Regions from separate parts of the Geodermatophilus sp. SYSU D00079 genome, predicted to be linked through region 3. Evidence: riboswitches for the same ligand, from Rfam matches in the RefSeq annotation. Region 3 holds a riboswitch; each other region holds the start of a gene.
What was found. Region 3 has a riboswitch for cyclic di-AMP ahead of ACI79E_RS10265 (C40 family peptidase). Riboswitches for the same ligand answer to the same signal wherever they lie in the genome.
Positions count from the first base shown of each region.

Region 1: another riboswitch for cyclic di-AMP. It lies ahead of ACI79E_RS17655 (M23 family metallopeptidase); the one in region 3 lies ahead of ACI79E_RS10265 (C40 family peptidase).
Region 2: another riboswitch for cyclic di-AMP. It lies ahead of ACI79E_RS18935 (aggregation-promoting factor C-terminal-like domain-containing protein); the one in region 3 lies ahead of ACI79E_RS10265 (C40 family peptidase).

Region 1 covers NZ_JBJGZS010000024.1:57,010-64,534, forward strand. The annotation lists gene ACI79E_RS17635 (acyl-CoA carboxylase subunit beta) at 1-897, shown strand, start outside; gene ACI79E_RS17640 (DUF3145 domain-containing protein) at 1,074-1,574, opposite strand; gene ACI79E_RS17645 (hypothetical protein) at 1,947-2,201, opposite strand; gene ACI79E_RS17650 (maleylpyruvate isomerase family mycothiol-dependent enzyme) at 2,294-3,187, shown strand; gene ACI79E_RS17655 (M23 family metallopeptidase) at 3,243-4,445, opposite strand; cyclic di-AMP (ydaO/yuaA leader) riboswitch at 4,461-4,609, opposite strand; gene pstS (phosphate ABC transporter substrate-binding protein PstS) at 5,005-6,105, shown strand; tRNA gene ACI79E_RS17665 (tRNA-Ile) at 6,152-6,225, shown strand; gene ACI79E_RS17670 (hypothetical protein) at 6,308-6,667, opposite strand; gene ACI79E_RS17675 (helix-turn-helix transcriptional regulator) at 6,956-7,180, shown strand; gene ACI79E_RS17680 (hypothetical protein) at 7,170-7,525, shown strand, end outside.
Region 2 covers NZ_JBJGZS010000028.1:22,568-30,092, forward strand. The annotation lists gene ACI79E_RS18920 (flavin-containing monooxygenase) at 1-1,305, opposite strand, end outside; gene ACI79E_RS18925 (TetR/AcrR family transcriptional regulator) at 1,367-2,011, opposite strand; gene ACI79E_RS18930 (class I SAM-dependent methyltransferase) at 2,008-2,646, opposite strand; gene ACI79E_RS18935 (aggregation-promoting factor C-terminal-like domain-containing protein) at 2,795-3,652, opposite strand; cyclic di-AMP (ydaO/yuaA leader) riboswitch at 3,881-4,028, opposite strand; gene ACI79E_RS18940 (LLM class flavin-dependent oxidoreductase) at 4,223-5,371, shown strand; gene ACI79E_RS18945 (FMN reductase) at 5,368-5,991, shown strand; gene ACI79E_RS18950 (AmiS/UreI family transporter) at 5,998-6,723, opposite strand; gene ACI79E_RS18955 (hypothetical protein) at 6,813-7,055, opposite strand; gene ACI79E_RS18960 (hypothetical protein) at 7,170-7,337, shown strand; gene fmdA (formamidase) at 7,395-7,525, opposite strand, start outside.
Region 3 covers NZ_JBJGZS010000009.1:127,754-135,278, forward strand. The annotation lists gene ACI79E_RS10250 (AMP-dependent synthetase/ligase) at 1-1,486, shown strand, start outside; gene ACI79E_RS10255 (glycosyltransferase family 4 protein) at 1,496-2,623, opposite strand; gene ACI79E_RS10260 (M48 family metallopeptidase) at 2,620-3,888, opposite strand; gene ACI79E_RS10265 (C40 family peptidase) at 3,962-5,044, opposite strand; cyclic di-AMP (ydaO/yuaA leader) riboswitch at 5,061-5,259, opposite strand; gene ACI79E_RS10270 (hypothetical protein) at 5,456-5,779, opposite strand; gene ACI79E_RS10275 (DEDD exonuclease domain-containing protein) at 5,966-7,525, shown strand, end outside.

The DNA of each region.
Region 1 (7,525 bases), on a different contig from region 3:
GTCGACATGGAGCGGCTCGGTGGGCCGGACACCCACGGCCGGCGCAGCGGCGTCGTCCACGTGGTCACCGAGACCGAGCAGGCCGCGCTCGACACCGCCCGGGAGGCGGTCGCCCTGCTCGCCGCGCAGGGGTCCCTCGCCCCGGCCGAGGCCGAGCCGAACGTCGACCTGCGCGCCCTGCTGCCCGAGAAGCCGAACCGCGCCTACGACGTGAAGCCGCTCGTGGCCGCGGTGCTCGACGGGCCCGGCCTGGAGCTGCACCCGCGCTGGGCGCCGAACATCGTCACCACGCTGGGCCGGCTGGCCGGGCGGACCGTGGGCGTGGTCGCCAACAACCCGCTGCGGCTGGGCGGCTGCCTGGACTCCGCCTCGGCGGAGAAGGCCGCCCGCTTCGTGCGCATGTGCGACGCCTTCGGCGTGCCGCTGGTGGTGCTGGTCGACGTCCCCGGCTACCTGCCCGGCGTCGGCCAGGAGTGGGACGGCGTGGTGCGACGCGGCGCCAAGCTGCTGCACGCCTTCGCCGAGGCCGTCGTCCCGCGGGTGACGCTGGTGACCCGCAAGTCCTACGGCGGGGCCTACATCGCGATGAACGCCCGGTCGCTGGGGGCGACGGCGGTGTTCGCCTGGCCCGGCGCGGAGGTCGCCGTCATGGGCGCCAAGGCGGCCGTCGGCATCCTGCACCGCAAGGAGCTGGCCGCCGCCCCGCCCGGTGAACGCGAGGCGCTGCACGCCCGGCTGGCCGCCGAGCACGAGCGGATCGCCGGCGGGGTGGACCGGGCGCTGCAGATCGGGGTCGTCGACGAGGTCGTCGAGCCCACCCGCACCCGCCGCCGGCTGGTCGCCGCCCTCGCGGCGGCGCCACCCGGCCGCGGGGCCCACGGCAACATCCCGCTGTAGCGGGAACGCCACAGGGCCCGGCACCCCTGGTGGGGGGCCGGGCCCTGTGGTGGGGCTCGTGGTCGTCCGGACGCCGCTTCCCCGACGACGTCCGGACGACCGGCCTCAGCCTACGACGAGCGCGCGGGTCGCACCGGGCCGTCGTAGTCGGATCGTGATGTGGGACCCCGTCCTCGTCAGACGACCTGGTGCAGCCAGGTCACCGGCTGACCGTCCCCGGCGTGCCGGTAGACCTCGAGGTCGGCGTCCCAGGCGGCGCCGAGCAGCTCGTCCACCCCGTGCCGGAACGCCTCGATGGAGGTCGCGGTGGCGGCCAGGTGACGCAGCTGCTGCTCGGTGACGATGAGGTCCCCGTTGGCGCTGGTCGGCGCGCGGTAGACCCCGTGGCCGGGCACGTACGACATGCGCTCGCCGTCGTTGCCGTAGCTGGCTTCCTCGGTCACCTCGAAGCGGAGCATCGGCCACGCGCGCAGCGCAGCGACCAGCTTCGCCCCCGTGCCCGGGGCGCCGGTCCAGGCGACCTCGGCACGGTAGGAACCGTGTGCCGCGGGCTGGTCGGCCCACGACAGGGAGACCGGCGCGCCGATGACGCGTTCCAGCGCCCACTCGACGTGCTGGCAGAGCGCCTTCGGGCACGCGTGCACGAAGACGACACCCTGGGTAGACCGTCGTTGCACGGGGTACCTCCATCGACTCGATCGGTCTCGTCTTCCCCAACGGACGATCGATTCGGTGACAGGCTGTGTTCGACGGTGGTGGACCAGGGGCCCAGGAACAGTTTGCACGATGGTCACCCCATCGCGCCAGTGCGGATGGGGCTGATGGGTCACATGTGACGGAAGGTCACGACAGCGGCCACTACGCGCTGGTCAGCGGCCATAGCACGGTGACGACGCGCCCGTCCACCGTGCCGTCGTCTCCTCCTACGCCTGCGACCCGGCACACCGCAAGCCCTTCGCGACGGCCGCCGGGACCCGCTCAGCGAGACCGCCCGGTCCTCACCCAGCGTAGTGGCGGACACCGGTGTGCATGGGTGCGACACCCGCGGTTCACGCACCCAGGGTGGCCTGCAGGTCCTCCCGCGGGACCACCCGCGTGGCCCGGAACGGCGCGCCCTCCACCCCCGGCTCGGTCCAGTCGACGTCCACCACCTGCCCGGCGCGGAGGGCGCCGCCGGACGGGCCGTCGACGACCGACGCGTCCACCCAGCAGCCCCCGGGCAGGTCCGGGGCCTCCACGAGGCCGGCCCTCCGGGCGTCGTCCCAGCGGATCACCGTGCCGCGGGTCGTGCCGCTGCGTGTCATGGCCCCAGGCTGACGGGGACCGGGCCCGGCGGACAAGACGGCCGCGCGCGGCGAGGCGTACCGGGCGGGACCCCCGGGGTACCGGCCGGGCCATGCTGCGATCCCAGGGGATGGCCGACGCGGGGCGGGACGAGGTCGCCGGGCTGGTCCTGCCGGCGTGGGACGCCTTCCTCGCCCAGGCCGAGGCGGTGGACCTCGACCGGTCCTCCCGGCTGCCCGGGTGGCGGGCCCACGAGATCTGCGTCCACCTCGGCTGCTGGGCCGACCACGCGGCGCTCGCGGACCTCGTGGCGTCCGCGCGGGCGGGGGGCGCGGGGACCCCGCCGGAGGTGGATGCGACCAACGCGCGGGTCACCGCCGCCCACCGGGACGCGACACGGGAGGAGGTGCTGGCCGCGCTGCGCCGCAACCGGGACGCCACCGCCCGCTACCTGGCCGAGGAGCCCGTCGAGCTGGACACCGCACCGGCGGTCGCGGTCGTGGGCACGCTGCCCCTGCTCAGCGTCGTCCTCGGGCAGGCGTACGAGCTGGCCGTGCACGGCCTGGACCTGGCCGCGTGCGGCGCCCCGCCGGTGCCCGGCCCGGTGCTGCAGGCCGGCCTCGCGGCCCTGGCCGACGTCACCGGCGCCCTGTCCGCGTCCGTCGGCATCACCGGCGGGGCGACCCTGGCGACGCCGGAGGGGGGCTGGGCGTTCACCGCCGACCCCACCGGCTGGACGGTGCGGCGGGTGGCCCCCGGATCGCCCCGGGGCACCGCCGTGGAGGCCCCGGCGGACCTGCTGCTCGAGGCCGCCTCCGGACGGGTCAACCCCGTGGCGGCCCTGGCCCGGCGGCGGCTGCGGGTGCACGAGCTCGGCGGCCTGCTGGCACTGGCGCCGGTCGTGCAGGTCGCGCCGGGCATCCCCGGCGGGCCGATCCTGCAACTGGCCGCGCAGACCCTGGGCGGCGTCGGCGGCCTGCTCGGCCGGCTGCGGGGCCGCCGCTGAGAGCACGACGGTTCCCGACCGCCGGGGCTGGGGGCCGTCGTGGGGTCAGCTCAGGTCAGCACCCGCCACCGAGGCTGATGCCGTGCTGGGCCAGCCACGGCATCGGGTTGACCCGGTCGGCGTAGAGGCCGCCCTGGTGCACCTCGAAGTGCAGGTGCGGCCCGGTGGACTGGCCGCGGTTGCCGACCTCGGCGATCTGCTGGCCCGCGGTGACCACCTGCCCGGCGGTGACGGAGAACGCGTTCACGTGGCCGTAGAGGGTGATCTGCCCGTCGGCGTGCTGCACGTACACGGCCAGGCCGAAGCCGCTGGCCGGACCGGCCTGGAGGACGACGCCGTCCTCCGGCACGTAGATCGGCGTGCCGATGGGGGCGGCGATGTCGATGCCCTGGTGCATGGTGCCCCAGCGGGCGCCGTAGCAGGAGGTGAGCCGGCCGGCGGTCGGCAGCGCGGCCGTGCCCTGGGCGCGGGCGTCGAGCCGGGCGTCGAAGGCGGCGGCGGGGTCGGCCGCACCCTGCGAGGCCAGCAGCCGCTCACCCGCGGCGCGGTACTGCGCGTCGAGCGCCGCCTTCTCCGCGGCGACGGCGTCGTACTCGGCCTGGGCCTCGGCGAGGTGGGCGGTGGCGGCCGCCTCGGCCTCGTCGGCGGCGCGGGCTGCCTCGTCGAGCCGGGTGACCGCGGCCCGCGCGGCCCGGTCGGCCTCCTCGACCCGCTGCTCGACGGCCAGGAACTCGGTCAGCCGCGCGGCACGCTGGGCACCGAGGACGTCCATCGTCGCGGCCTGCTGGAGCAGCTCGGTGGGGCTCTCGGCGTCGAGGATGAGCTCGATGTCGCCGTAGCGGTTGTCGGCGCCCATGTACGCCTCGCGGCCCAGCGTGGCGACGTCGTCCTCGGCGGTGGCGACGTCGGCCTGGGCGGTGGCCAGCTCGGCGGCGGTGGCGTCGGCCTGCGCCTGGGCCGTGGCCAGCTCGGCGCGGGCGACCAGGGCGGCGTCGGCGGCGGCCTCGGCCTCGACGGTCATCCGCTGCAGCTTCTCCTCGGCGGCGGTGACCAGTTGCTCGATGCGGGCGACCTCGGCGGCCAGGCCCTCCTGCTCGGAGGTCCCGGTGACGGCGGGCGCGGCGAGCGCGGCGGGGGTGCCGGCGAGCAGTCCGCCGACCACGGCGGCGACGACGACGGCCCGGCGGGGCGCGCGCAGCAGCCGGCGGGCCGACCCCCCGCGCGCAGGCAGGGTCCTCAGGTGGTGCAAGGTCGCCAAGGCGACGGTTCTCCCATCCTCGCGACCGCCTACCGAGTTAGCTGACGGGTTCGGGCCGGACGGCGCCCTACCCGCCTGCGCCCCCTGCGCAGGCAGGACTCACCCCAGTGGAACGGTGGGTCCCCGGTCCGCCGCGGCCCCTGAGGGACGTCGGCGGTTCGGCGGGGCCCGGCCGGTGCCCTCGTGTGTCGAGGAGCGGATGCCGGCTGGGCCGTCGGGAAAACTACTACGGGTGACCCCGTGCGGTCACGATCGAGTAACACCTCCGGTGCGCCTCCTTGCCCGGAGGGGTGACCTCCCGCTACGGCGCGTCACTGTGCAACCGCGGAGTGGTGATGGTCGCGGGGGGCGCCTCGCCTCACGGATTCCCCATGGCGACCTGCGCCGACGTCCTCCGCTCGTCCGGCGGACCGGCGCCCCACGCCTCCCCCGCCCCGTCGCCCGGCGTCGCGGATGAGATGTCGCCCACTTCTGGCCGATCCGCCCCGACGGGACCGACACCCTAGGGTCGGCGGCGACGCCCGGCGGCCGGCGCCCGGGCCGGGAGGGGAAGGCGCCCGTGTCTGCCCGGAGCAAGGTGGCCGCCGCGGTCGGCGCGGCGGCCGTGGTCGGCGCCGTGGTGGCGATCGCGAACTACGTGCCCCCCAACGAGCGCGGCGGCGACGGCGCGACGGGGGACCTCTCGGGCTCCCTCGTGGGTGCCGGGGCCAGCAGCCAGCAGGCCGCCATGCAGGGGTGGACGGCGGGGTACACGCGGGTGCAGCCGGGCGTGACCGTCGACTACGACCCGGTCGGCTCCGGGGGCGGCCGGGAGCAGTTCCTCGCCGGCGGCATCGACTTCGCCGGCTCCGACGCCCCACTGGACGACGACGAGCTGTCGCAGGCCGGGGAGCGGTGCGGGGCGGCGGGGGTCTTCGAACTGCCGAACTACATCGCCCCGATCGCCGTCGTCCACAACGTCCCCGGCGTCGACGGGCTCGACCTCTCCCCCACCACGCTGGCCGCCGTCTTCGCCGGCACGGTCTCCCGGTGGGACGACCCGGCGATCGCCGCGGACAACCCCGGCGTGCCGTTGCCCGCCACGCCGATCACGGCGGTGCACCGCAGCGACGAGTCGGGCACGACGCAGAACTTCACCGAGTACCTGGCCGCCGCCGGCGGCGGGGCGTGGCCGCACGAACCGGACGGCGAGTGGCCGGTCGCGGGCGGGGAGGCCGCACAGGGCAACTCCGGCGTCGTGGCGGCGGTGGCCGGCGGCCAGGGCACCATCGGCTACGCCGACCTCTCCCAGGCCGGCGACCTGGGGGTGGCGCGGATCGGCGTCGGCGGGGAGTTCGTGGCGCCGACGGCCGAGGCCGCAGCGGCCGTGGTCGAGGCCTCCACCACCCTGACGGGGCGCGGCGAGTACGACTTCGCCCTCGAGCTGGCACGGACGACGACCGGCAGCGGCCAGTACCCGATCGTGCTGGTCAGCTACCACGTGGGCTGCGTCGAGTACGAGGACGAGCAGACCGCCGAGCTCGTCGCCGACTTCATGGCCTACGTGGTGAGCGAGCGGGGCCAGGCCGCGGCCGCCGAGGTCGCGGGCTCCGCCCCGGTCTCCGCAGCCCTGCGCGAGCAGGCGATGACGGCGGTCGAGGCGATCCGCGGCCCGTCCTGACGGCGACGCCGGGCCCGGGCGCCCATCTGGCAGGCTGGGCACCACCGGGGCGGTAGCTCAGCCGGTCAGAGCACGGGACTCATAATCCCTGGGTCGTGGGTTCGAGCCCCACCCGCCCCACCGGTCAGGCCCCCAGGTCGGCGCCTCCGCCCGGCGGGCCTCGTCACGCTCCCCCGCGGACCCGCCCGGGACGGCCCTGGTCCTAGGGCGTCACGTTCGTCCACACGGTGCCGACGTTCTCCTCACCACCACCGTGAGCCGTCGCGAGCAGGCAGGCGCTCAGCGAGGTCCCCGACGCGGTGAAGGAGAAGGTCTGGCTCACGTCGCTCTGGGCGCCCAGGTGCACCGCCAGGGTGAACGGCCTCGACGTCCCCTCCTCCAGGAGGAAGAGGCCCTCGCCGCGGTTCAGCCGGTCCGCACCGTCCCGTGAGGTCACGGTGGCGTTGCCCGACACCTCTTCTCCCGGCTCGAACGTGGCGACGGTGAGCGTCTTCGGACACGTCGTGGTGACGACGGGCACCGTTCCGGCCGCGGCCGCCGGCGCGAGTACGACCACGGTCATCGCTGCTGCCGCGACCACCGGGATCGCCGTGCGGTGTCTCCTCAAGGCCATCGCCTCTCAGCGCTGCAGGGATCGTCACCCGACGCCGGCCTCGACCTCCTCTCGCGCTCGCGGTGGCACCGTTCGCGGGCGACAGGACGGGTCCGTCCTAGCACCGGCCCGGCGCGGCTGTCCAGGCCGTCCGCCGCGTGTGCGCCAACCGGGGGCGGTCAGGGGCTCGCACCCCTGCACACCCCTCCGCCGGTCAAGGACGCTTGACACCGGGCCGGGATGTCAAGCACGCTTGTCGTGACAAGCACACTTGACCCGCCCGAGGTGTCCGTGCAGAACGACGTCCGTGCGCTGCGGCTGGCTGCTGGGCTCTCCCAGCGGGAGCTGGCCTCGGCGCTGGAGGTCTCGCGGCAGACGGTCAACTCCATCGAGACCGGCCGCTACGACCCCTCGCTCCCCCTGGCCATCGCCATCGCCCGCCACTTCCACCGCACCGTCGAGGAGATCTTCCATGTCGACTGACCGACGCACCGGCACGCAGACGGCGCTGGCGCTCGCCGCCGTCCTCGCGATGGTGGCGCTCGTCATCGCCACGGGGCTGCTGCTGCGGGAGCACGCGCCGGGGAACATGGGCCTGGGCTTCCTGCAGGGCGCCGCGGTGGCGCTGGTCGCGGTCGCCGTGATGGCGTGGCGGGTGCGCCGGCGCCCGGAGGCGACCACGAGCTTCGAGCGGGCGTGGACCCAGTCCGGTGACGAGCGGGACGACGCCGTCCTCACCCGTGCCCTCGCCGTCCTCGGTCTGCTCGCCCTGCCGCTGACCGGTGCCGCCGGGATCGCCATCGGACTGGGCGCCCGGGTGGAGGTGGT
Region 2 (7,525 bases), on a different contig from region 3:
GATGAACGGCTCGGTGCCGCCGCCCGGCGGGGCGACCGGCGTGCAGACGGCCTGGCCGTGCGCGGCCATGTGCCGCAGCAGCCGGCAGACGTACCGGGCGACGAGGTCGGCCTTGAGCGTCCAGGAGGCGTTGGTGTAGCCGATCGTCATGGCGAAGTTCGGTACACCGGAGACCATCATCCCCTTGTAGGAGACCCGCTCCGACAGCCGCACCGGCTCGCCGTCGACGGTGAGCGTCATGCCGCCGATGGGCAGCAGGTTCAGCCCCGTGGCGGTGACGACGACGTCGGCCGCCAGCTCGGCACCGGACTCCAGCGCGACGCCGGTCTCGGTGAAGGTGGCGATCCGGTCGGTGACCACGTCGGCCCGGCCCTCGCGGATGGCGGTGAACAGGTCGCCGTCGGGCACCAGGCACAGCCGCTGGTCCCAGGGGTCGTAGGGCGGGCCGAAGTGGGTGTCGACGTCGAACCCGGCGGGCAGCTGCCTGCGGGCCAGCTTCGCGATGATCGCCTTCATGGTGGCCGGCCGGCGCCGGCTGAGCTGGTAGGAGGCCATGGAGGTCAGCACGTTCTTCCACCGGACCACCGGGTAGACCGCCCGGGCCGGCAGGCGGCGGCGCAGGGCGTCGGCCAGCGGGTCCCGGCCGGGCAGGGCGAGGACGTAGCTGGGCGTGCGCTGCAGCATCGTCACGTGCGCGGCGGTTCGCGCCATCGAGGGGACGAGGGTGACCGCCGTGGCGCCGCTGCCGATGACGACGACCCGCTTGCCGGCGTGGTCGAGGTCCGCGGGCCAGTGCTGCGGGTGCACGATCCGGCCGCGGAAGCGCTCCTCGCCGGGGAAGCGCGGGCGGTACCCCTCGTCGTAGCGGTAGTAGCCGGAGCAGACCGACAGCCACGAGCAGGTCAGCCGCACGGTCTCGTCGGTGCCGGTGCGCTGCACGGTCACCGTCCAGCGCGCGTCCTCGGTCGACCACTCGGCGGCCACCACGCGGGAGCCGAACCGGATGTGCCGGTCGACGCCGTGCTCGCGCGCGGTCTCCTGCACGTAGCGGCGGATCGACTCGCCGTCGGCGATGGCCCGCGCCTGCGTCCACGGCTTGAACGAGTAGCCGAGGGTGAACATGTCGGAGTCCGACCGCACGCCCGGGTAGCGGAACAGGTCCCAGGTGCCGCCGATGGCCTCGCGCGCCTCGAGGACGGCGTAGCTGCGGTCGGGGCACTCACGCTGGAGGTGGCAGGCGGCGCCGATGCCGGAGAGCCCGGCGCCGACGATCAGCACGTCCACGTGCTCGGTGGGTGCGGTCATGGCGTTCCCCCTGGCTCGGCCGGTGACCTGCACCACGGTACTCGACACGGTGTCGAGTGCGTCAACGGCGCGTCGGATCGTCGGTGCCGTAGATGGTGCGCAGCCAGACGGTGAGCAGCACGTCGATGAGGTCGTCCTCCCCCACGGCCGGCTGCTGGCCGGCGAGGGTGCCCTGGATGACCCGCTCGTTCATCCAGTTCAGCGCGGTGGCGAGGTCGCGGGCCGCCGGGCCGCCGGGCGCCGCACCGCGCGCCCGCTCGGCCTCGATCGCCGCGGCGGTCTCCGCCACGAACCCCTCCATCACCTGCAACCACAGCTCCCGCACCTCGGCGCTGGCGGCCAGCAGCTGGGTCGCGGCCGCGGTCAGTGCCCGGTGCGCACGGAAGGTGTCGCGGACGGCGACCAGCGCCGCCCGCCAGTTCGCCCGCACGTCGTCGGAGGCGCCGGCCAGCGCCGCGGCGCGCAGCTCGTGGGCCTCGGCGACCACCCGGTCCAGCAGCGCGAGGACGACGGCGTCCTTGGAGGCGAAGTAGAAGTAGAAGGTCGGCCGGGAGATCCCGGCGCCGCGGGCGAGGTCGTCGACGGAGATCTCCGCCAGCGGGCGCTCGGCCAGCAGCGCCTCGGCGGTGGCCAGGATCGCCCGCTCCCGGTCGTCGCCGGAGGGCCGGCGGGCACGGCGCCCGCGGTCGGGGGCCACGCTGCTCACGGCAGCCGCCAGACCGTCGTCCGCCGCAGTCCGGGGCCCTCGGTCTCGGGGATCTCGTAGACCGCGGCGGCGGTCAACCGGTCGTGCGGCAGGTAGGGCCGCCCCGGGTCGCCGACGTACACCTCGACGCCGCGGGCGCGGGCGCGGTCGAGGAACGGCAGCACCCGCTCGGTCATCTCCCGGTCGTAGCAGACGTCCCCCGCCAGGACGACGTCGATGCCCTGCAGGTCGCGGCCCAGGACGTCGCCGGTCACGCTCACCCCGTCGATGCCGTTGAGCCCGGCGTTGACGCCGACCGCGGTGCGGCTGAACTCGTCGACGTCGCTGGCCAGCACCCACCGGGCCCCGGCCAGCCGGGCGGCGAGGGCGACCAGGCCGCTGCCGGCGCCGAGGTCGAGCACCGCCCGCCCCGCGACCACCTCGGGCCGGTCCAGCACGAAGCGGGCCAGCGCCTGACCACCCGGCCACGCCGCGGCCCAGAACGGCGGCGCCTCCCCGGCGCCGCCGTTCTGGGCCTCCATGGCCTCCCAGAGGGCGACGACGTCGTCGGCCACGTGCAGCCGGACCTCGGGGACCGACGACGGCCGCCGGACCTGGGTGTGGGCGCGGACGAAGCCGGACGGGACGACCCTCACGCCGACCGCCCGGTGGCCACGACGTCCGGGTCCACGCGCGCCCCCTCCTCGCTCGCCAACGGCACCGCCCGACCGTCCCACACCGGCCCCGGGAACGACTCGAGGGGCCGCCCCTGCCGGGACGGCCCCTCGATCCAGCACCGCTCGATCAGTACCAGTTGTTGGCCTGCGAGTGCGCCCACGCACCGCAGGGGCTGCCGTAGCGGTTCTCGATGTAGATGAGCCCGGCGTCGATCTGGCGGTAGCCGTCGGAGGTCTTGGCGATCCCGGTGCCGGCCCAGGTGGAGTTCAGGAACTGCGGGATGCCGTAGGCGGTGCTGGTGGGGTTCTGCGCGTTGGGGTTCCAGCCGCTCTCCTTGCCCCACAGGTTCTCCAGGCAGCTGAACTGCTGGGCGCTGCCGACCTTGGACATCGCGTACTCCTTGAAGGAGCCACGCGGCGCCGCGGAGCCACCGCTGCTCGGTGCCGGGGCGGCGGCCGGCGCAGCGGCGGCCGCAGCGGCGGCGGCCTGACGCTCGGCGGCCTCGCGCTCGGCGGCCTCGCGGGCGGCCTGCTCGGCGGCGGCGGCCTCGGCCGCGGCGCGCTCGGCGGCCTCGCGCTCGGCGGCCTGGCGGTCCAGCTCGGCCTGGTCGGCCGCGGCCTGGGCCTGGGCGGCGCTGGCCGCGGCGGCCTCGCGCTCGCTGCGGGAGGCGGCGAGCTCCTGCAGCGGGGCCAGGTCGGCGGCGTCCGGGGTGGCCGCGGCCGCGGTGTCGGCGGTGATGCCCAGCTGCTCGGCCACGCTGACCGACTCCGTCGGCGTGGCGGTGGCCTCGGCGTCGGGCGCGCCGGTGGCCAGGACGTTGACCACGATCGCGCCGGCCGCGGCGGCGGCCAGGAAGAACGCCGGACGGCGACCCTGGGCCGGCAGGCGCACCCGGCGGCGGGCGGGAGTGGTGTCGGGGGTGGCGGCGTCGACGGCGGGGGTGGTGGCGTCGAGCGCGGGGGACTGCGTGGTGCGGTCGTTCATCGAGGGGGGTGCTCCGGGGCGCGAGGGCGCACGCGGGCCGGCCGACTCCTACGGAGGGCAGCCCGGGGCGCAGCGGTCTACGGGAGGGGGTCCGGCGGCGGTCAGGGACGCGCGCGGCCGGTCACGGGGGAGGTGAGATCAGCGGACCGAGGAAGAGGCGCGAGGTGCGCGTGGCCCGGGATCCCTGCGGGCCGGGAGGGCCCGTGGGCGAGGCATGCGGATGCTCTCCGTTCCTTCCATGGCCGCCTACCGAGTTAGCTGACGGGTTCGGGCGGGAAGGTGCCCTACCTGCTCGGGAGCAGGATTCACCCCGGTGCTGCGGTGGGTCCCCGGCTCACGTCCGCGGTGCGCGGACACGACTCGGCGGCGTCCGGCCAGGCTCCCCGGATGGGGACGCACGACCGACCGGACGCACCCACCGTAGGGGCCGTTACCGTCCCGTGACAATCCCAGGAGCCACATGGGTCCCGTGACCCTCGTCGCGGGAGAGTGTCCGCGGACCCGGAATACGGGCCGGGCGAAACTGTTGCACGCAGCAGTAGTTGCGCTCTCAACCACTTGGAGCACGAGATGCAGTTCGGGATCTTCTCGGTCAGCGACATCACGACCGACCCCACGACCGGCCGCACGCCCAGCGAGGCGGAGCGGATCCAGGCGGTCGTGGCCATCGCGAAGAAGGCCGAGGAGGTCGGGCTCGACGTCTTCGCCCTGGGCGAGCACCACAACCCGCCGTTCTTCTCGTCCTCCCCCACCACCACGCTGGCCTACATCGCCGCGCAGACCTCGACGCTGCAGCTGTCGACGGCGACCACGCTGATCACCACCAACGACCCGGTGAAGATCGCCGAGGACTACGCGATGCTGCAGCACCTGGCCGGCGGCCGGGTGGACCTGATGATGGGCCGCGGCAACACCGGCCCGGTCTACCCCTGGTTCGGCAAGGACATCCGCGACGGCATCCCGCTGGCCGTGGAGAACTACGCGCTGCTGCGCAAGCTGTGGGACACCGAGGTGGTCAACTGGTCGGGGCAGTACCGCACCCCGCTGCAGGGCTTCACCTCCACCCCCCGGCCGCTGGACGGCGTCGCGCCGTTCGTCTGGCACGGCTCGATCCGCTCGCCGCAGATCGCCGAGCAGGCCGCGTACTACGGCGACGGCTTCTTCCACAACCACATCTTCTGGCCGCCGCAGCACACCCAGCGGATGGTCGAGTTCTACCGCCAGCGCTACGAGCACCACGGCCACGGCTCGGCCGACCAGGCGATCGTCGGTCTCGGCGGGCAGGTGTTCATGCGCCGCAACAGCCAGGACGCCGTCGCCGAGTTCCGGCCCTACTTCGACAACGCCCCCGTCTACGGGCACGGCCCGTCGCTGGAGGACTTCAGCCGCGAGACGCCGCTGACCGTCGGCTCCCCGCAGCAGGTCATCGAGCGCACCCTCGGCTTCCGCGACTACGTCGGCGACTACCAGCGCCAGCTGTTCCTCGTCGACCACGCCGGCCTGCCGCTGAAGACGGTGCTCGAGCAGCTGGACATCCTGGGCGAGGAGGTCGTGCCGGTGCTGCGCCGCGAGTTCGCCGCCCTCAAGCCCGCGCACGTGCCCGACGCCCCGACCCACGCCTCCCTCGTCGCCGCCCGCGGCGGGGCGGTGGACAGCACCGTGCACGCCGCCGGCGACGACGTCACCGGGCGCACCGCCGAGGAGGTGCCGGTCCGGTGACCACCCGCACCCTCGCGGTCGTCAGCGCGGGGCTGTCGACGCCGTCGTCCACCCGGCTGCTGGCCGACCGGCTCACCGCCGCGACCGTCGCCGCCCTCCGGGCCCGCGGTGAGGACGCCACGGTCGAGGTGGTGGAGCTGCGTCCCCTCGCCCGGGACCTCGCCGACCGCCTGGTCACCGGGTTCGCCGACGCGTCGCTGCAGTCGGCGGTCGACACCGTCGTCGGCGCCGACGGGCTGATCGCGGTGACCCCGGTGTTCTCCGGGTCCTACAGCGGCCTGTTCAAGACGTTCGTCGACGTCCTGGACAAGGAGTCGCTGACCGGGAAGCCGGTGCTGCTCGGGGCCACCGCCGGCACCGCGCGCCACTCGCTGGTGATCGAGCACGCGATGCGCCCGCTGTTCGCCTACCTGCGCGCGGTCGCCGTCCCGACCGGCGTCTTCGCCGCCCCGGAGGACTGGGGCGGCGGCGAGGGCGTCGACGCGGCGCTGGCCGCCCGGGTGGAGCGCGCCGCCGGGGAGCTGGCCGACCTCGTGGCCGGCCGGCCGGCGTCGGCCCGCCCGGCCGACCCGTTCGCCGACTTCACGCCGTTCGACCAGCTGCTCCGCGACGAGGCGTAGGGAGCGTCAGGTGGTGCCGCGGGTGTCGGTGCGCCGGTCGGCGTCGCGCTCGGGGGTCTGCCGGGCCACCGGCACGCCCTCCGGCGCGGCCGGCGCCCCCGAGGGGACCGGCGCCGCCGGCGGCACGGCCGGCGCCGGGTGCGCCCGCAGCCGCGGGTAGAGCAGCGCGAGGCCGGCCACGAAGACGACGGCGAGGACGACCGCCCACACGCCCACGTAGTCCGCCCAGGAGCCGGTGAGCAGCAGGAACGCCGGGAGGGCACAGCTGGCCAGGCCGGCGAGCAGCGCGATCGCGCCGGTGTAGCGGGTGAGCTCCTCCCGCTTGAGCCCGAGGACCAGCCAGAACAGCCCCCACAGCACGGCCCAGAACAGCCAGATCACGCCGAAGGCCGGGTCCCGGGGCTCGAAGTAGAAGAAGTTCAGCCCGGCGTACACCACCGCGCACACGGCGACGAACGCGGAGAACCACCCGAGCCCCGTCCCGTCCAGGTCCGCGAGCAGGTTGATCCCGACGTACAGGTACGTGAAGCCGAACAGGTAGATGCCCGAGGCGGACAGGATCGCCGCCGGGTCCCCGCCGGAGGTCACGATCAGGTAGGTGGGCGTGAACACCTGCAGCGTCCCCACGAACAGGTTCAGCGGCGCCGCCGCCCGGGCGTCCACCCTGCCGAGGAGCATCAGGCCGTTCACGACCAGGACGGCTCCCACGTACAGCAGTCCGACGGCTCCCATGTGCGCTCATCTCCTCGGGTCCCGCGACGGTGCGGATGTCCCCCGTGAGGTGTGCCGGTGGGCAACGATCGCGCTGCGCCCCCGTCGCGTCAACGGGGGGCGGACCCCGGCCCGGCGCCCTCCGCGTCGTCCTCGGCGAGCGCCTCGTCCAGGAGGGCGGCGAGCCCGTCGAGCGAGCGGTGCGGGCCGTCGGTCCGCAGCACCACGGGGTCGGGGACGGCGTCCTCGTCCTCGCGCAGCGCCTCCGTCAGGTCGGCGGCGGTGCGCAGCGCCTCCTTGCCGAAGCGGTCGACCGCCCGGTGCCGCTCGATCGGCGGCGGCTCGTCGGACACGGCGTCCTCCAGGAGTGGGCCCGGCCGCGTGTCCGGCGGCCGGGCACCGGGTACCACCTCATCCGGCCTCGAACACCCGGCGGCCGCGGACGGCGGTGACGCGAGGGGGCCATCGTGGAGCACCGGATCGAGGTGGTCTGGACCTGCCGCCCGTGCGAGGTGGGCGGCCAGGACGCGCAGGAGGACGGCGACGCCGACCCGACCTGCTGGAACTGCGGTGGGCCGGTCGTCGTGACCGCCCGGCCCACCATCTGGCTCGCCTCCGAGCCGGACGCCGCCTGAGCGCGGCGCCCGGCCCGGGCCGAGGTCACCCGGGGCGGCGCCCCGGCCACCGGGTGGTCACGACGTGACGGCGCACTGCCCGCGGTCGGCGCGGACCGGCCCGGACGCCGACGGCCTGATGTCGAAGTCGAAGATCGCCGTCGGCAGGTAGAGGGACGCGCAGGCGTTCGGGATGTCGACCACCCCGC
Region 3 (7,525 bases):
CTCCAGCCCCGACCAGGTCGCCTGGATCCTGTCGGACTCCGGCGCCCGGGCCGCCGTCGTGGAGCGCCCCGAGCACGCCGCCGCGGTCGACTCCGTCCGTGACCAGACCCCCGACCTCGGTCCGGTGTGGGTCATCGACGAGGACGCCATCGGCACGCTGACCGCCGCGGGGGCCGACGTCCCCGACAGCGAGCTGGCGGCCCGCCGCGCCGCGCTCCGCTCGTCGAGCCTGGCCACGATCATCTACACCAGCGGGACGACGGGCCGGCCCAAGGGCTGCGAGCTCACCCACGCCAACTTCCTGTTCGAGATCGGCAACGGGATGACGCTGCTGGACCGGTTCCTGAACCGGGACGGGTCGCTGCTGCTGTTCATCCCGCTGGCGCACGTGCTGGCCCGGGTGCTGGAGGTCGGCGCGGTGAAGACCCGCACCGTCATCGGCCACACCCCCGACGTGTCCAACCTCGTCGAGGACCTCGGCGCCTTCCGGCCCACCTTCGTCCTCGCCGTCCCCCGGGTGTTCGAGAAGGTCTACAACCAGGCCAAGGCCAAGGCCGAGGCCGACGGCAAGGGCAAGATCTTCGACCGGGCGGCCAAGGTCGCGATCGACTGGTCGCGGGCGAAGGACACCGGCGGTCCCGGGCTGGCGCTGCGGGCCCAGCACGCGCTGTTCGACCGGCTGGTCTACGGCAAGCTGCGCGCCGCGCTCGGCGGCCGCTGCCTCGGCGCGGTCTCCGGTGGCGCCCCGCTCGGTGAGCGGCTCGGCCACTTCTTCCGCGGCATCGGCGTCACCGTCTACGAGGGCTACGGCCTGACCGAGACCACCGCCGCGGCCTCGGTCAACCACGACGCCGCCTTCCGGATCGGCACCGTCGGCCGGCCGCTGCCCGGCGTCCAGGCGGCGATCGCCGACGACGGGGAGATCCTCATCCGCGGCGGCATCGTCATGCCCGGCTACTGGAGGAACGAGCAGGCCACCGCCGAGGCCATCGACCCGGAGGGCTGGTTCCACACCGGCGACCTCGGCGACATCGACAGCGACGGCTTCATCCGGATCACCGGCCGCAAGAAGGAGATCCTGGTGACCGCCGGCGGCAAGAACGTCGCCCCGGCCGTGCTCGAGGACAGGCTGCGCGCCCACCGGCTGGTCAGCCAGTGCATCGTCGTCGGCGACCAGCGCCCGTTCATCGGCGCGCTGATCACCCTCGACGAGGAGGCGCTGCCGGCCTGGCTGGAGTCCCGGGGCAAGCCGGCCGGCACGACCGCGGCCGACCTGACCGACGACCCCGACGTCCTGGCCGAGATCGAGTCGGCCGTCGCGGAGGCCAACAAGGCGGTGTCCAAGGCCGAGTCGATCAAGAAGTTCCGGGTGCTGGCCACCGACTTCACCGAGGCCAACGGGATGCTCACCCCGAGCCTGAAGCTCAAGCGGGCCGTGGTCATGAAGGAGTTCGACACCGAGGTGGAAGCCCTCTACAGCCGCTGAGCCGGGCCGCTAGCGCGGGCCGTGCAGCAGCTCCGCGAACGTCGCGGCGATCGTCGACCACGACCAGCGCTGCTCGACCCACGCCCGGCCGGCCGCGCCCATGGCGCGCGCCCGGTCCGGGTCGTCGAGCAGGGCGTTCACCGTCGCCGCCACCCCCTCCGGCGAGCGCGGGTCGGCGACGACGTGCCCGGTCACGCCCTCCTGCACCGTCTCCGGCGCGCCGCCGGAGGTGCCGGCGACGACCGGCCGGCCGCAGGCGGCCGCCTCGAGGTAGACCATCCCGAGCCCCTCGACGTCCAGACCGCCGCGGCGGGTGCGGCACGGCATGGCGAAGACGTCCCCGGCGGCGTAGTGCGCCGGCAGCTGGTCCGGGCGGACCGGCCCGGTGAGGACGACGGAGCGCTCGAGCCCCGCGGCGGCCACGGCGCGGCGCAGCCGGGTCTCCAGCGGGCCGCCGCCGACCAGCAGCAGCCGGGCCCCGGGATGCCGGGCCAGCACCCGCGGCCAGCCGGCGACGAGCACGTCCTGCCCCTTGCGCGGCACCAGCCGGGAGACGCAGACCACCACCGGCGCCCCGCCCAGCCCGTACCGCTCGCGCACGGCCGCGCCGTCGGCGTCCGGCGTGAACAGGTCGACGTCCACCCCGGGCGACAGCTGCGCCATGCGCGTGGCGCCGTCCAGCGCCGGCGCCAGCCGCGCGTGGGTGTACTCGCTGATGTAGGTCAGGACGTCGAGGCCGCCGGCGATGCGCTGCATGAGCCGCCGCGCCCCCGGCAGCGCGACCCAGCCCGTCTCGTGGCCGTGGGTGGCGCCGACGAGGTGGCCGACCCCGGCCGCCCGCAGGGCGGGGGCGAGCAGCCCGAGGGGCGCGGCCGCCCCGAAGAAGGCGGTGTCGCACCCGTACCGGCGGGCGAGGTCGGTGGCGGCGCGCGCCGTGGCGGGCGTGGGCAGGAGCATGCCGGTCCGCTGCCGGACCACCGGGTACGGCAGCGCGGCGTCGTACTCCTCCCAGCCGGGCGAGCGGGAGGCGAGCACGACCAGGGAGTCCGGCGGGCGCCGGGCCAGCAGCGCGGCGACGAAGGTCTGGATGCCGCCCTGGCGCGGCGGGAAGTCGTTGGTGACGACGAGCGTCCTCACCCGGCCTCCTGCAGCCGCTGCCAGTCCTCGGCGAAGGCGATCCGCTGCGGTCCGGTCGGGTGCGAGCCGAAGAACCACTGCCAGGCCGCGGGCGGATCGGGGTCGGAGAGGTTCGCGGTGGCCAGCCGGTTCTGCATGGCGACGAACGCCTCGGCGTCCCCGGTCAGGTCCAGGGCGTGCAGGTCCGCGCGCGCCTCCACCTGCCGGGACACCAGGTTCTGCACGGGGGTGGACACCAGCGTGCCGAGCGCGGCCAGGAACAGCACGAGCGGCACCACGCGGGGGTCCCCGGCCGAGTCGGCCCCGGCCCGGCGCAGCAGTGGCGACCAGGACAGCAGCCAGCCGAGGAGGGCGACCCCCGCGGCCGCGCCGAGCGCCCCCTCTAGCGTCCCGGTCAGGACGTCGTCGGTGGCGACGTGGCCCAGCTCGTGCGCGGCGATCGACTCGATCTCGGCGTCGGGCAGCTGGTCGAGGGTCGTGTCGTACAGCACGATCCGCCGGGTGGAGCCGAACCCGGAGACGTAGGCGTTGAGCGCCGTCGTCCGCCGGGAGGCGTCGGCGACCAGCACGTCCTCGACCGGGGTGCCGTTGGCCTCGGCCAGCTCCAGCAGGTCGGTGCGCAGCTGCCCGGCCGGCAGCGGCTCGAACCGGTTGAACGCCGGCTCGAGGAGCACCGGGTACAGGAACGAGCCGACGACGACCAGCGCGGCCGCGGCCCCGGCAGCCCACGCCCACCACGTCCGGGGCGCCCGGCGGGCCAGCCACACGACCGCGAGCAGGGCGAGGGCGGTCAGCGCGGCGTTGATGGCGGTGGAGACGGCGACGTCGCGCAGCCACAGCGGCCAGCTGCGCGTCGACAGCCCGAACCGGTGGCGGACCACCTCCCCGTAGGCCGACAGCGGCAGGGTGACCAGCCGGCCCACCACCGTCAGCGCCACCGTGCCCAGCAGCACCTGCCAGACCCATCCACCGCCCAGCGGCCGGGCCACGGTCCGGACCAGCCACCGCCCCAGCGGGGTCAGGGCGAGGACCGCCGAGGCCGCCAGCCCCAGTCCCAGCGAGGCGAGGGACGCCGGGCGGATCGCGGCGGCGAAGGACTCAGCGCGCTCGACGACGCCGGGGGCCAGGCCGGCGCCGGGCCGGACCGGGCTGGCCCCGCCCGGCGGTTCGGGCAGCAGCGTCCACGGCGTGCCGACGGCGACGACGACCACGAAGGCCGCCCCGAGCACACCCGCGACCAGCAGCGCGGCCCGACGGGCGCTCACCCGGCCGATCCTAGGAGTCCCCGAGCAGACCCCGTCCTCCCCGTCGCCGGGCGGCGGGGTGCCCGGGCCTCCCTCAGGCGAGGCGGCGCATGGCGGTGATCCCGCCCATGGAGTCGACGCTGACGACCTTGACCGGCTGACCGGACGTCGAGGCGTGCACCATCTGGCCGTTGCCGATGTACATCGAGACGTGGCTGACCGGGCTGAAGTAGAAGATCAGGTCGCCCGGCTGCAGGTCGGCCCGCGAGACGGCGGTGCCCATCGTCGACTGCATGCGGCTGGAGTGCGGGAGGCTGATGCCGGCCGCGGCGTAGGCGTACTGCGTGAGCCCCGAGCAGTCGAAGGCGTTCGGGCCGCCGGCGCCCCACACGTACGGGTCCCCCACCTGGGCGAGCGCGGTGTCGACGGCGGCCTGCGCGGCACCGCTGGCGGCGGCGGCCGGCGCGGGCGCGACCACGGGCCGGCCGGCGTGCGCGGTCACGACCTCCTGCTGCTGCGGTGCCGAGAGCGCGTCGTACTGGGCCCGGTAGTCGGCGATGTCGGACTCCAGCCGGGCCTGCCGGGCGGTGACGTCGTCGAGGGTGGCCTGCGCCTGCGCCTGCGCGGCGTCGGCGTCGGCGCGGGCCTGCTCGGCGGCAGCGGCCCGCTCGGCCACCTGGGCGAGGACGTCGGTGGTGTGACCGGCGATCACCTCGAGGGTGGCCAGCTGGGAGACGAAGTCCTCCGCCGACGTGCTCGTCATGAACAGGTCCAGCTGGGTCATCCCGTCGCCGGTGTAGGCGGTGCGCGCGACCTGCCGGACCTGACCGTCGAGGGCGTCGAGCTGCTGCTGGGCGTCGGCGGCGGCCTGGCGGGCGCCGTCCGCGGCGGCCTGCTGCTGCGCGAGCACCTCGCGGGCCTCGTTGACCTGCTCGGTGACGACCTCGAGCTCGTGACCGGCCTGGGCGACCAGCTGGGCGGCCTGGGCGGCGGTACCGGCCTGCTGCGGGTCCGCGGCGGCCGTACCCGGCAGGAGGGTGAGGGCCAGGGTGGCGGTGGCTCCCAGGACGAGCCCGCGACCGAGTCGGCGGGCCAGGCGGGGGCGGCGGAACAGGACCGGGAGGTCGGGGTGGGACTGGTCGAGTGCATGCCCCAGGGCAGGGCGAGGCGTCGCCACGGTCGGCGGCTCTCCGTTTCTTCCTCAGCAACCGCCTACCGAGTTAGCTGACGGGTTCGGGCTGGGAAGAAGTGCCCTATCTCTGCGCGCCGACGGGCGGCGCGTGTGCCCCGGGTCACCGGCGCACGCGAGAACTCACCCCAGTGCTGCGGTGGGTCCCCGGTTCCCCCTCGACGCCGCACGGGGCGCGTCAGGGGATTCGGCGGTGTCCGCCCGAGGTCACCTCTCGCGGGTGACGACCGCCCGGTCGGACCGGCTCACCGTACGGGCGTGATGAAGATGTGACAAACGGGGTCTGCGTGGACTGTGGGAACAGCCACACGTCCGGCCCGCGCCACGCCGGCGGCCACGCACGGTCACCGTGGACGTCGACGCTGCGTGCCTGCCGGCGGGAGGCCCGGCCGGTGCGGCTCACCCGGTGCGCCGCCGCTCCCGGGCCGCGCCGCCGGGACGCCCACCGGTGGACGGCTGGTGCCGCAGCGGCGGGACCAGGCCGACCTCGGCCAGCACCCGCACCGCACGCCGCTCGACGTCGTCGAACTCCACGACCACGCCGGGCCGCGGCACCACGACGTCCTCGGCGGTCTGGGCGCTGCCGCCGTCGCGCCGGCCGGCCATCGGCACCACCGTCGGGTCGGCGGTCTCCCAGCCCGGCGGGGCGCCCAGCAGGACGGTGACGACGCAGTCGGTGCAGCCGGTGCCCCGGGCGGTGCAGGTGTCGCAGTCGATGAACATGGCCCACTCCTCTGCTGACCGACACCTCGTCGCAGAGGCCCTCCACGGCCCCGGTCGGTCCGCGCCGGACGCTAGGGACGGGCTCCGACAGTTCCGCGCGACCGCGGTCGGCTGCCTCCCCGCCATCGGGCGGGACACCGGCGCGCGTCCCCGGGACTGTCACTGCCCCGACCTACCGTCCGCCCCGTGCCCTCTTCCCCCGCCCGGCTGGCCGGGATCGCCGCCGGCACAGCCGCACGAGCCGCCGCCGGGCTCCCCCGCTACGAGCAGGCCACCATCGAGGAGCTGGGCACCCCGCTGGCCGAGGTGACGTTCGTGGTGGTCGACCTGGAGACCACCGGCGGCTCGCCGAAGGACAGCGCCATCACCGAGATCGGCGCGGTCAAGGTCCGGGGCGGCGCCGTCCTGGGCGAGTTCCAGACCCTGGTCGACCCGGGCTGCGAGATCCCGCCCTACATCAGCGTCCTGACCGGCATCACCTCCACGATGGTCGCCACCGCCCCGCGCATCGGCGCGGTGCTGCCGAGCTTCCTCGAGTTCGCCCGGGGCGCGGTCCTGGTGGCCCACAACGCCCCCTTCGACCTCGGGTTCCTCAAGGCCGCCTGCGCGGAGAACGGCATCCCGTGGCCGGCCACGGCCTCGGTCGACACCGCCGTCCTCGCCCGCCGGCTGCTGACCCGCGACGAGGTGCCCAACTGCAAGCTGGCCACCCTGGCGCCCTACTTCCGCACCACCACCGAGCCCTGCCACCGCGCGCTGGCCGACGCCCGGGCCACCGTCGACGTGCTGCACGGGCTGTTCGAGCGGCTCGGCCCGCTGGGCATCACCAGCCTGGAGGAGCTCACCGGCCTCACCCGGCAGGTCGACCCCGAGCGGCTGCGCAAGCGGCACCTGGCCGACGCCGTCCCGACCGGGCCCGGCGTCTACCTGTTCCGCGGCCCGCGCGACGAGCCCCTCTACGTCGGCACGTCCAACGACCTGCGCAGCCGGGTCCGCAGCTACTTCACCGCCGGCGAGCAGCGCAGCCGGATCACCGAGATGGTCGCGCTGGCCCAGCGGGTCGACGCGATCCCCTGCGCCCACGACCTCGAGGCCGCCGTCCGGGAGCTGCGGCTGATCGCCGAGCAGAAGCCCCGCTACAACCGGCGCTCCCGGTTCCCCGAACGGGCGCTGTGGGTCCGCCTGACCGACGAGCCGTTCCCCCGGCTGTCGGTGGTGCGCCGGGTCCGCCCCGGCGCGGGGGTGTTCCTCGGCCCGTTCCCCGACCGGCGCGCCGCCGACGCCGCCGTCGCCGCCATCCACGAGTCGTTGCCCCTGCGGCAGTGCACCGGCCGGCTGTCGCTGCGCGTGCTCGGCACCGCCTGCGCACTGGCCGGGATGGGCCGGTGCGGCGCCCCCTGCACCGGCGCGCAGTCGGTCGAGGAGTACGCCGGGATCGCCGAGGTCTTCCGCGCCGCCGTCGCCGCCGACCCCCGGGCGCTGCTCGCACCGCTGCTGGCCCGCGTCGACCGGCTGGCCACCGAGGAGCGCTACGAGGACGCGGCGGTGCTCCGGGACAGGGTGGCGGTCCTCGTGCGCGCCGTCCGCCGCCGGCAGCGGCTGGAGTCGCTGGCCGCGGTACCGGAGCTGGTCCTGGCCCGCCCCGACGGGGCGGGCGGCTGGCACCTGTCCGTCGTCCGCCGGGGGCGGCTGGTGGCCGCCGGCTGCGCGCCCCGGGGGACGTCGGTCCGGGACACCCTGGCCGGG